DNA from 2 places in the Leptolyngbya sp. CCNP1308 genome. Region 1 is predicted to be linked to the other one. Evidence: predicted binding sites of a transcription regulator. Region 1 holds the regulator's gene; the other holds the start of a gene.
The links. Region 1 encodes HrcA, which represses chaperone genes, less so after heat shock. Its sites were predicted from a motif close to ANTTAGCACTCNNNANTNNNGAGTGCTAANT; they were not measured.

Region 2: groL (chaperonin GroEL) is a predicted target of HrcA. The motif match lies at 2,651-2,681, and genes of this name have one in related genera.

What each region holds. Positions count from the first base shown of each region.
Region 1 is NZ_JAYGIH010000073.1:363,867-369,539, reverse strand. Features, by position in the region: gene hemH (ferrochelatase) at 1-1,093, shown strand, start outside; gene VB780_RS18425 (DUF4126 domain-containing protein) at 1,090-1,647, opposite strand; gene hrcA (heat-inducible transcriptional repressor HrcA) at 1,688-2,785, opposite strand; gene VB780_RS18415 (2Fe-2S iron-sulfur cluster-binding protein) at 2,881-3,366, opposite strand; gene VB780_RS18410 (hypothetical protein) at 3,454-4,251, opposite strand; gene VB780_RS18405 (LysR family transcriptional regulator) at 4,467-5,498, shown strand; gene VB780_RS18400 (Crp/Fnr family transcriptional regulator) at 5,524-5,673, opposite strand, start outside.
Region 2 is NZ_JAYGIH010000073.1:39,375-45,047, forward strand. Features, by position in the region: gene VB780_RS16890 (NAD(P)/FAD-dependent oxidoreductase) at 1-1,247, shown strand, start outside; gene VB780_RS16895 (sensory rhodopsin transducer) at 1,285-1,659, opposite strand; gene VB780_RS16900 (cysteine hydrolase family protein) at 2,006-2,572, shown strand; gene groL (chaperonin GroEL) at 2,710-4,392, shown strand; gene corA (magnesium/cobalt transporter CorA) at 4,491-5,673, shown strand, end outside.

The DNA.
Region 1 (5,673 bases):
GTTCAACCTGTTTGCCGATCCAGAAATTATTCGCCTGCCCTTTCCCTGGCTGCAGCGTCCCCTGGCCTGGTTGATCTCTAGCTCGCGGGCCAAACAGTCCCAGGCCAACTACCAGCAGATTGGCGGTGGCTCGCCCCTGCGCCGCATCACCGAAGAGCAGGCCGACGCCCTCAAGCAGGTGCTGGCCGATCAGGGTACCGAGGCCAATATCTACATCGGCATGCGCTACTGGTACCCCTTCACCGAAGAGGCCGTCGCCCAAATCAAGCGCGACGGGGTCGAAAAGCTGGTGGTGCTGCCCCTGTATCCCCAGTTTTCGATCAGCACCAGCGGCTCCAGCTTTCGCCTGCTAGAGCGGCTGTGGCTCGAAGATCCGGCTCTCCAGCGCATTGTCTACACCGCTATTCCCTCCTGGTACGATCGCCCCGGCTACAGTGAGGCCATGGCCGATCTGATCGCCCAAGAACTCGACAAGCTGGAACACCCCGACCAAGCCCACATTTTCTTTAGCGCCCACGGGGTGCCCGTCAGCTACGTCGAAGAAGCCGGCGACCCCTATCAGCGCGAGATCGAGCACTGCACCGAGCTGATTATGAAGTCGCTCAATCGCCCCAACCCCCACACCCTGGCCTACCAGAGCCGGGTGGGGCCAGTGGAGTGGCTCCAGCCCTATACCGAAGATGCGATCGCGCAGCTCGCCCAGCAGGGGGTCAAAAACCTGGTGGTCGTCCCCATCAGCTTTGTCTCCGAGCACATTGAGACCCTGCAAGAGATCGACATCGAGTACCGCGAAATCGCCGAGGAAGCCGGTATTCACGGGTTTCACCGCGTGCCCGCCCTCAACACCCATCCGCGCTTTATCGCCGATATGGCCGATATGGTCACCGAGGCGCTAGAGGCTCCCCGCCAGCTCTTCTCCGATGTGGTGCAGCCCGACAAAAAAGTCAAAATCTACCCCCAAGAGCGATCGGCCTGGGGGCTCACCCCCGTTGCCGAGGTGTGGAACGGGCGGCTGGCTATGGTGGGCTTCTTGGCCCTGCTGCTAGAGCTGGTCAGTGGGCACGGCCCGCTGCATTTTGTCGGTATTCTCTAGGGCCGCGATCGCCGGGGCCAGTGCTGCCACAGGTACGAAGTGCGAATCACTAGCCACAGCAGCAGCAGCGCAATAATGCCCCCCTGGTTGGGGGCATCAAAGGCCAGTACGGCCAGCACAATGCACAGCCCGTCAACCACAAAAAAGCTCCACAGGGGCGGGCGACGGGGGCGAAAAAACAGCCCCATCTGCAACAGCTGAATTACCAGAGCCAGTAGGGCGCTGATCAGTCCAATCAGCGGATAGATCCAACCCTCTAGGCCAAAGGTGCGGGCCACCCCCAGCCCCGCCAGAGCGCCGACCCCAGGGCTTAATATCAGCTCCAACCCCTGAAAAAACCGCTGGCTGTAACGGCTCTTAGAAAGCATCAGCTCCGCCATCGACCAGCTCACCAGTACCCCGAGCACCAGGGCTGGAGGCAGCCGCGACAGCAGCGGTACATTTGACCATAGTTGAGGGCCAGACATCAGGCCAATCAGCAGCAGCGGCAGCGCTAGCCGCAGCCCCGTCGCCGCCGCGATCGACAAGATAGCCAGTAGTTCTGTAATAATCACGGCGCTTGCTCCCCGGTCTGGGCTGCTCCCAGGGATATCCCTATTCGCTTAGGGCAGTGGATAGATAATCGGCTGCCGCCTTAACCACGGCCACGGCATTCTCGTAGACCATACGGGTTGGTCCTAGCACCCCCACACTGCCAACGGAGGTATCGTGGCGGGTGTAGTTAGACACCACCAGGGCACAGCCCTGCATGGGCTCTAGCGGGTTTTCAGCTCCAATCCACACTTTAACGTCTACGCCCTTCAGGGTTTGGGTGGCCACGGGAGGGGTGGCAAAAAACAACGGCCACAGCTGTGACTGGTCTTCTTCTAGCAGGCGCACAATCGCCTGAATGCGCTGAGCATCGCAGAACTCGGGCTGGCGCAGCACCTCAGCCAGGCCGCTAACCACCAGCTGGGGTGTCTCGGCGGCCTGCGATCGCTGCGCCAAATCTCCCAGCGCCTGGCACAGCAGTACGCCATAATGCTCAAACTCGGCGTCAAGATCGCCCCAATTGAGGGCAGTCACATCGGCCAGGGGCCGCCCCCGCAGGTGGTGGGTCAAAAAGTTAGACAAGATCTCCAGATCTCGGCGACCGGGTTCGGCAGCAGCCTTTGACGTGGCCGAGTCCAGCACCGCTGGCAGCTGTACCACCACCGATTGGGTCGCCAATGAGTCGAGCAGCACCACCATCAACACCTGGCCTCCCTCCACCACCACCAGCTGAATGTGGCGAATCAGCACCGTATTGGCCTGGGGCACGGTCACAAGGGCCAGGTAACCGCTAATCTGGGCCAAAATCTGGGTGGCCTCCTTCAGCAGCGATTCTAGGCTGCGGCCCATCCAGTCCAGCTCTTCTGACAGCGCCGCATCCACCCGGCGACCCACCCGAGCCGATGGCGACATCAACCGGTCTACATAGAGTCGATAGCCAAAGTCAGAGGGCACGCGCCCTGACGAGGTATGGGGCTGATAGAGCAGCCCATATTTCTCCAGCAGGCCCATGGTGTTGCGCACGGTAGCTGGGCTCACCCGCAGGTTATATTCCTGAGCTAAGGCCCGTGACCCGACCGGCTCTGCCGTGGCAATGTAGTGACGAATGGTGGCCTGAAGCACCTGCTCATGGCGAGCACTCAGAGAAGGGGCAGGGTCCATAGGGGGGTTGGTATAAAACTCAACTACGGCATTGCCTTACCATAACAGATGTTTTCTGGGGTTCGGCATCGCTATCTCTGACCACTGGCCCCCGCCTACAGATCCTTACTCTGGCTAAAGAACTCACCCACCCTAAAGCTAGCGGTGCTCTCGAGCTGGGCCATCGTCGATCGCGTAATCAGTTTGCCCTGCTCCACTAGCACCTCCCCCGTAATCGGGTGCAGCAGATCTTGGTCAGCCCGGCGGCCAATCAGTGCTTCAATGTCTTGGAGAGAATTGACGTACATCCCCGGCGGTAGCTCGACCACCACGCCATTACTCACTACCCGTGCCTGGCAGGCCAACCGCGAATTGGGCTTGCAGGAGGTAATCACCTCTAGGGTGCGCTGCTCACGGCGGTTGATCGGGGTCAGAGCCTCCATGCCCGACTGCACATAGATGTGACAGGTGGCGCACATGCCGCGCCCGCCGCACTCCTTCAGCACATCGAGATCTTTATTCAGCAGCACCGACAGCAGGTTGCCGTTAGTTTCAACGGAGGTTTCTTGGGCAATGGGCTCTAGGCGGACGGTTTTGGCCATGGATTGCAACGGGGGTTAAGGAATAGGGGAAATAGCCGAGCGGGTAGCGGTGGCCCTGGAAGCCAGGCCTGCCTAGGCTGCGCCTAGCTAGGCTCTGGGCGGAGGGCCTAGCAAAAGCAACTGCTCTTGAGGGGTAAGGGTTTGACCCGCAACCAGAGTTTGAAAATTGCGGATAGTTCGGCCGCCGCGCCCTAGGAAGGCCGTCACCCAGTCTTTGACCCACTGGTGCTGTTCTGCCGTCAGCGATATCTCGCTATTGGCAGCAACAGTAAAGTGACCATCTTTTTGAACCTCAAACTGTTCTAGCCAGGGGTGGGCCGGGCGAGATTGCTTCCAGGTGTTGATCACCATGGTTGTTCCCAGGTATTGGGTGGCACCCTCACTGAGGTGGTTGAGGCTCTCAATCACCTCACGGCAGCTTGGCGTTAGAGTACCCCGATTGGAGGCGGCTGGCTCAGCCTGAGGAGCCTCGGCGGCAGGGATCTCGGCGGCGCCAACGGAGCTGCCGAGGGTGACGCAGCCAGCCAGCAGCCGAAAGGTCGGCACTGCATTGTGGGGGGCCTCTACCAGAGTGGCCTTGAGCTGACCAATGGCCGTGCGATAGTCGGTCAGGGGCATTTGGTCGTTGATCAGCACCAGCAAAATCAGGCCCTGATCGAGCTTGTAGATATGGGCCAGCTGATGGGCAAAGCGAAAGGTAAAGGTGTCGAAATGGGCCGGGGTAGTTTCGACCACCTGCTGAATACCCTGGGCGAGGGCATCCTGCTGCTGCGAGTTGAGGCTAATGTCTGGCCCAAAGAAGAAGGGGCGGTTACGTCCGTCAATCAGCGCCATCCCAGAGATGCCGGGTAAATTCAGGACATTCTGGATCACCTGACGTTTCATAAATCCTTTGGGGTCTCGCTCTAAATTTTGGTGTTGAGTGTCCCGAACCAAGTAATCTAGGGATGGCAGACTTAATTACAGCACCAGTCGTAAGGGGCATGAGCTTGGGTCATTAGTTTACCCAGGGCTGGTGCGGCGGCACCACGGGGAGCGGCCTGTATTACTATCATGATTTATTGGCAGCCCAGGCTTATCGTACATTAGGGTTAATGCCCATGTCTGACCTTCCCTTTACCCTCGACCAGCTGCGCATTCTCAAGGCCATTGCAGCGGAGGGCAGCTTCAAACGAGCGGCAGACAGTCTGTATGTGTCTCAGCCGGCGGTCAGCCTTCAGGTGCAAAACCTAGAGCGCCAGCTAGATGTACCACTGTTTGATCGGGGAGGGCGACGGGCACAGCTCACCGAAGCTGGGCATTTGCTGCTGAGCTATGGCGATCGCATCCTGAGTCTATGCCAAGAAACCTGCCGTGCCATTGAAGATCTGCAAAATTTGCAGGGGGGCACCCTGATCATCGGCGCGAGTCAAACCACCGGCACCTACTTACTCCCCCGAATGATTGGCCTGTTTCGGCAAAAATATGCCGATGTTGCGGTGCAGCTCCATGTGCATTCCACCCGCCGCACCGCCTGGAGTGTGGCCAACGGCCAGGTAGACCTAGCGATTATTGGGGGCGAACTCCCTCCTGAACTACAGGACTCTCTACAAAGGGTGCCCTATGCCGAAGACGAACTCGCACTGATTATGCCGATGTATCACCCGTTGGCAAGCCAGGCGGTGATTCAGCGGGAAGACCTCTACAAGCTGCACTTCATCGCCCTCGACTCGCAGTCGACCATTCGCAAAGTGATTGACCAGGTGCTGACCCGCTGCGGCATCGAAACCCGCCGCCTCAAAATTGAGATGGAGCTCAACTCCATTGAGGCGATTAAAACCGCCGTGCAGTCTGGGCTGGGGGTGGCCTTTGTGTCGAACTCCGCGATCGAAAAAGAGTTGCAGATGGGGGTGTTGCATCGGGCCAAGATTGACGCCGTGGTCGTCAACCGGACTCTGTCGGTGATCTTTAACCCCAATCGCTACCGATCTAAGGCTGCTGCCGCCTTTACAACCGAGATTTTGCCGCAGTTTACTAACCTGCCCCTTAACTTTAAGCCTGCCGGCGCCGAAAAAAATGGGGCCGAAAAGAACGGCGTTAAGCCCGCAACGCCTGCTACTCCACCGGCAGAACCCCTTAACCTCAGTCCCTAGAAGGCGCTTGCCTAAGGACTAGCAGCTATGCCTCTCGGATGGTGGCAGGGTCAGCTGGAATCGCAATCAAACCGTCTTTATAGATATGAATTAGCTTGCGCTGGCGCAGTTTGCCCATGAGCCGGGTGACGGTCACCCGCGTGGAGCCAATGGCGCTGCCAATTTGGGCGTGGGT
Region 2 (5,673 bases), 320 kb from region 1:
AGCGGGCGGCGGTGATTGTGGTGGGGGCGGGGGCAGCGGGGCTGTTTGCGGCGATCGCCTGCGCCGAAGCCAACCCCGGCCAATCTATCCACATTTTTGAGGCGGGGCGCGAACCCCTGGCCAAGGTGAGAATTTCGGGCGGCGGGCGCTGCAATGTCACCCACGCCTGCTTTGACCCGGCGGTGCTAGTCAGCCACTACCCCAGGGGCGATCGCGCTCTGCGTGGCCCCTTCAGCCGCTTTCAGCCCCGCGATACGGTGCAGTGGTTTGAGCAGCGGGGGGTACAGCTCAAAACCGAGGCCGATGGCCGCATGTTCCCTACCACCGACGACTCGGGCACCATTATCGATTGCTTGCTGGGGGAAGCCCGCAGATTGGGCATTCAAATTCACACCAGCCAGGCGATTGCTCAAATTCACCACGACGATGAGGGCTTTTGGTTGACCACCCGCGCCGGGGCCAAGTGGCAGTGCGATCGCCTGCTGCTGGCTACGGGCAGCAGCCCCGGCGGCTACCGATTGGCCCTCAAGCTCGGCCACGACCTGGTACCGCCCGTGCCTTCGCTATTTACCTTCAACATCCCTGACCCGGCGCTGCGCGACTTGGCGGGGGTTTCGGTCGAGACCGTCCACCTCAGCTTGGCATTGGAAGATTCCCCAATGCTCACCCAGAGTGGCCCGCTGCTGATTACCCACTGGGGTATGAGCGGCCCGGCGGTGCTCAAACTCTCGGCCTACGGGGCGGTGGGATTGCACCGTCAGCGCTACCGAGCGACGCTGACGGTGAACTGGCTACCGACGCTCAAGCAAGACCAGGTGCGGCAAAAGCTAACCAGCCTCAAGCAAGAGCAGGGCAAGCGGCAGGTGGCAGCGTTTTCGCCGTTTCCAGAACTGTCGCGGCGGCTGTGGCAGTATTTGGTTCAGCACCGGGCCAAGGTGAGCACCCAGCTAAACTGGGCCGACCTGTCTAAGGGGCAGATGCAAACGCTGGTGACGGAGTTGACGCGGGGAGACTATGCGATCGCCGGCAAAGGCGTTTTCAAAGACGAATTTGTCACCTGCGGCGGCATTCCCCTACCCGAGGTCAATTTCAAAACTCTGGAGAGCCGTCGCTGCCCAGGGCTCTACCTAGCGGGCGAAATTCTCAACATTGACGGCATTACAGGCGGGTTCAACTTTCAAAACGCCTGGACTACGGGCTGGCTAGCGGGGCAAGCCATGGCCGCAGCCCTGGCAACTACGGCATAAGCATCGCGCCATTAGCCGGGTTTGGACTGAACCAGCATCACCCCGCGTAGGCAATGGTGCTGAGCAGCGCGATGTCGGCCCGACGAGAATCGAGTCGGGTGTGCTGCACCACAATTGGTATATCTGACTCGACCGTGCTGGCGTATTCGGTGCCTCGGGGGACGGGTTCAGGGTCGCGCAGATGGTCGAACCGCACATGGTTGGTACGGCGGGCCGCAACGGTGATGTGATAGGGGCCGACGGGTTCGCGATCGCTAAAGTACAGCGTGATTTTTACCTGGGCATCCTGGTCGGAGGTGTTGAGCAGGCAGGCGGTTTCATGGCTGACCAACTCTGGCGATCGCTCGGTATCATCGGGGGGGATATAGCCTTCTGCGATCGCCCAGTAGGTTTTGCCGATGGGGGGTGCCATATGAGGGCTCCTGTAGTTCAGTTATTTGGCTTGATCCTCAGGAGCTTAGCCAGTTTGCCCAACCCACGCGTCTATCGCAGGAACCACGTTCCAGTTTGTAGGTGATGATGACACCGGCGGACAGCGCCAAGATTTTCGAGTTCTGCGTGGCCACCGTTCTGTTAAAACGGCTTAACGATAGAGAATGCTGGTATGTCGAACTGCGCCCCGAGTATGATTTTGCGCAGACGCAGGGCGGTGTGAGGGGTAAATACGCTGAGCGCGATCGGGCACCAGGTTGATGCCTAAGGCCCAAGCCTTTCCCCCCGTGCTGAGTCAGTCAACTGTGTCGCCAAGGGAATTGACCATGCACCCACCCGCTCTACTGGTGCCCGCCTTACTGGTGATTGACGTGCAAAAAGGGTTAGATGACCCTGTCTGGGGGCAGCGCAACAACCCCCAATCCGAGGCTAACATTGCCCGTCTGCTGGCTGAGTGGCGCGATCGCAGCCTGTCCATCGTTCACATGCGCCACTGTTCGGTTATGCCCCACTCGCCCCTGCGGCCCGAGTTGCCCGGCAACGCCTACAAAACCGAGGCCCGGCCCCTCCCCGGCGAAATGGAATTCACTAAAACCGTCAACAGCGCCTTTATCGGCACCGGACTAGAGCCATACCTCAGAGCGCAGGGCATTACGGCGCTGGTGGTGGCGGGGTTGACCACCGATCACTGCGTCTCGACCTCGGTGCGCATGGCCGCAAACTTAGGGTTTGAGGTCACTCTAGTGACTGACGCCACTGCTACCTTTGAGCGGCGCGGCCACGACGGCACCCACTATGCTGCCGAGGCTATGCATGCGATCGCCTTGGCCAGCCTGCACGGCGAATTTTGTACAGTACAAACTACCGAGCAAGTTTTGCGCTCCCTGGCGTAACTCCCTGGCATAACTTTCTGTCGTGGAGGATCGGTTATTGCGACTTACCGACTGTCTCCCACAGCGATACTCTAGCGAGGTTAGCACTCTGGCATAGCGAGTGCTAAGTTTGTCTCTGGAGAGCTGAAAGACAGGACATGGCAAAACGAGTTTCCTTTGATGAGGCCTCACGGCAGGCCCTCGAAAAAGGCGTCAACGCCTTAGCCGACGCCGTTAAAATTACCCTCGGCCCCAGGGGGCGCAACGTCGTACTGGAGAAAAAGTACGGGGCACCCCAGATTGTCAACGACGGCATCACCATTGCCAAAGAGATCGAGCTAGAAGACCCCTTTGAAAACCTGGGCGCTCGCCTCATGCAAGAGGTGGCCTCTAAGACCAAAGACCTGGCGGGCGATGGCACCACCACCGCCACCGTGCTGGCCCAGGCCATGGTGAAAGAAGGTCTGAAGAACGTAGCGGCGGGCACCAACCCCGTCAGCCTGCGCCGCGGCATTGACAAAGCCGTGAGTCTGATGGTGAAAGAAATTGCCGCTGTGGCCAAGCCCGTAGAGGGCAATGCCACCATTGCCCAGGTGGCCACCGTCTCCGCTGGCAGTGACGAAGAAATCGGCACCATGATTGCCGAAGCCATGGATAAGGTGACCAAAGACGGTGTCATCACCGTAGAAGAATCGAAGTCTCTCTACACCGAGCTGGATGTGGTTGAGGGGATGCAGTTCGATCGCGGCTACATTTCCCCCTATTTCGTCACCGACCAAGAGCGCATGGTGACCGAGCTCGACAACGCCCGCGTGCTGATCACCGACAAAAAGATCAGCTCCATTCAAGATCTGGTGTCGGTGCTTGAGAAGGTAGCCCGCGAGGGTGCGCCCCTGCTGATCATTGCCGAAGACATCGAGGGCGAGGCCCTGGCTACCCTGGTGGTCAACAAGGCCCGTGGCGTGCTGAATGTAGCGGCGGTGAAAGCGCCCAGCTTTGGCGATCGCCGCAAGGCCATGCTGCAAGACATCGCGGTACTCACCGGCGGCCAGGTAATCTCTGAGGAAGTGGGCCTCAGCCTCGACACCGCCGACCTGTCCATGCTCGGCCTGGCCGTCAAAGCCACCATCACCAAAGACACCACCACCCTGGTGTCCGATGCGGGCAACAAAGCCGACATCGACAAGCGCATCGCTCAAATTCGTAAAGAGCTGGCCGTCACCGACTCTGACTACGACAAAGAAAAGCTCGGAGAGCGCCTGGCCAAGCTGGCGGGCGGCGTTGCCGTGATCAAAGTCGGGGCCGCCACCGAAACCGAGCTCAAAGACCGCAAGCTGCGGATCGAAGACGCTCTCAGCGCCACCAAGGCGGCGGTAGAAGAAGGTATCGTCCCCGGCGGCGGCGCTACCCTGCTGCACCTGGCCGCTAAGCTGGAATCGCTGAAAGACTCCCTCACCGCCGAGGAAGCGATCGGCGTAAATATCGTGCAGCGGGCGCTTGAGGCACCCCTGCGCCAGATCGCCGACAACTCCGGCCAGCAAGGCTCGGTCATCGTCGAGAAGGTTAAGGCCATGGACTTCCCCATGGGCTACAACGCCCTCACCGGCACCTACGAAGACCTTATTCAGGCGGGCATCATCGACCCCGCCAAGGTTGTGCGCTCTGGGCTGCAAGATGCGGCCTCCATTGCGGGACTGGTGCTCACTACCGAAGCCCTAGTGGCCGAAATTCCTGAGCCTCCGGCTCCCGCTGGGGATCCCGGCATGGGCGGCATGGGTGGCATGGGCGGCATGGGTGGTATGGGCGGCATGGGCGGCATGGGTGGCATGGGCATGATGTAGTCTGCCCCCAGTCGTCTTTGAAAATGCTTAACCCTTAGGGGCACAGTCACGGCTGTGCCCCTATGCTTTATGAGGTGGAACTTTTGGGAGTTAGAACCATGGCGCGCCGCACACCAAACCCAGGGGCCAGCCCTTCCCTAGGCCCAGCCGATCGGCCAGTTGACGCCGAGACGCTGAGGGCGGCAGTGGCTAACACCTTCAAGACCTCGCCCCACGAGGGCAGAAAGAAGCTGATTGACTTCAACTATTCGACCCCCGGCACCCTCCCCGGCACCCTCAACATACCGGGTGACGCCCTGCCCACCGAACTGCATTTAATGGACTATGGCCCAGATGCTGTGCGTACCACCACCATCGACCATCCGATCGAGTGCGAAGCTCTAGGCAAGCCCGAAAGCGTTACCTGGCTCGATGCCCGAGGGCTGGGCAGCGAAAACACCCTGCTGCAAATTGGCCAGACCTTTGGCCTCCACCCCCTCATGCTCGAAGATATTGTCAATGTGCCCCACCGTCCCAAAATCGACTTTTACGACGACAAGATTTTGATCATCATGCAGATGGTGCAGCCCAAAAAAACCGGCTCTGGGGTAGGCAGTGAGCAGGTGAGCTTTGTCATGGGCAATGGCTTTCTGGTTACATTTCAAGAAGAGCCCGAGTGGGACTCGTTTAATCCGGTGCGCGATCGCATTCGACGCGGCACCGGCACCATTCGCACCCAGGGGGCCGACTACCTGGCCTACGCCCTAATGGATACCATCGTCGATAGCTTCTTTCCAGTGCTAGAGGTGATTGGCGAAACCCTCGAAGATCTTGAAGAAGAAGTGGTGGCCAACCCCACCAATGCCACCATCAAAAAAATTCACCGCATGCGCCGGGCGCTGATGAAGCTGCGGCGCTACATCTGGCCCCAGCGCAGCGTGATCAACGGCCTGATTCGCGACAGTGACAACTTGATCAGCCAGGAGGTGCGCGTCTACCTGCAAGATGTCTACGACCACATTGTGCAAGTCGTCGATATCATCGAAAACTACCGCGAAATCGCCTCCAGCCTGATGGATGTCTACCTCTCCTCCATCAACAACCGCATGAACGAAGTCATGAAGCTGCTGACAGTAATCTCCTCCATCTTTATTCCCCTCACGTTCATCGCTGGCATCTACGGCATGAACTTTGACACCGAAAAGTCGCCCTTCAACATGCCAGAGCTGGGGTGGTACTGGGGTTACATCATGTGTCTGGCCGTCATGGCGTTAATTGCGGCCCTACAAATTTACTTCTTCT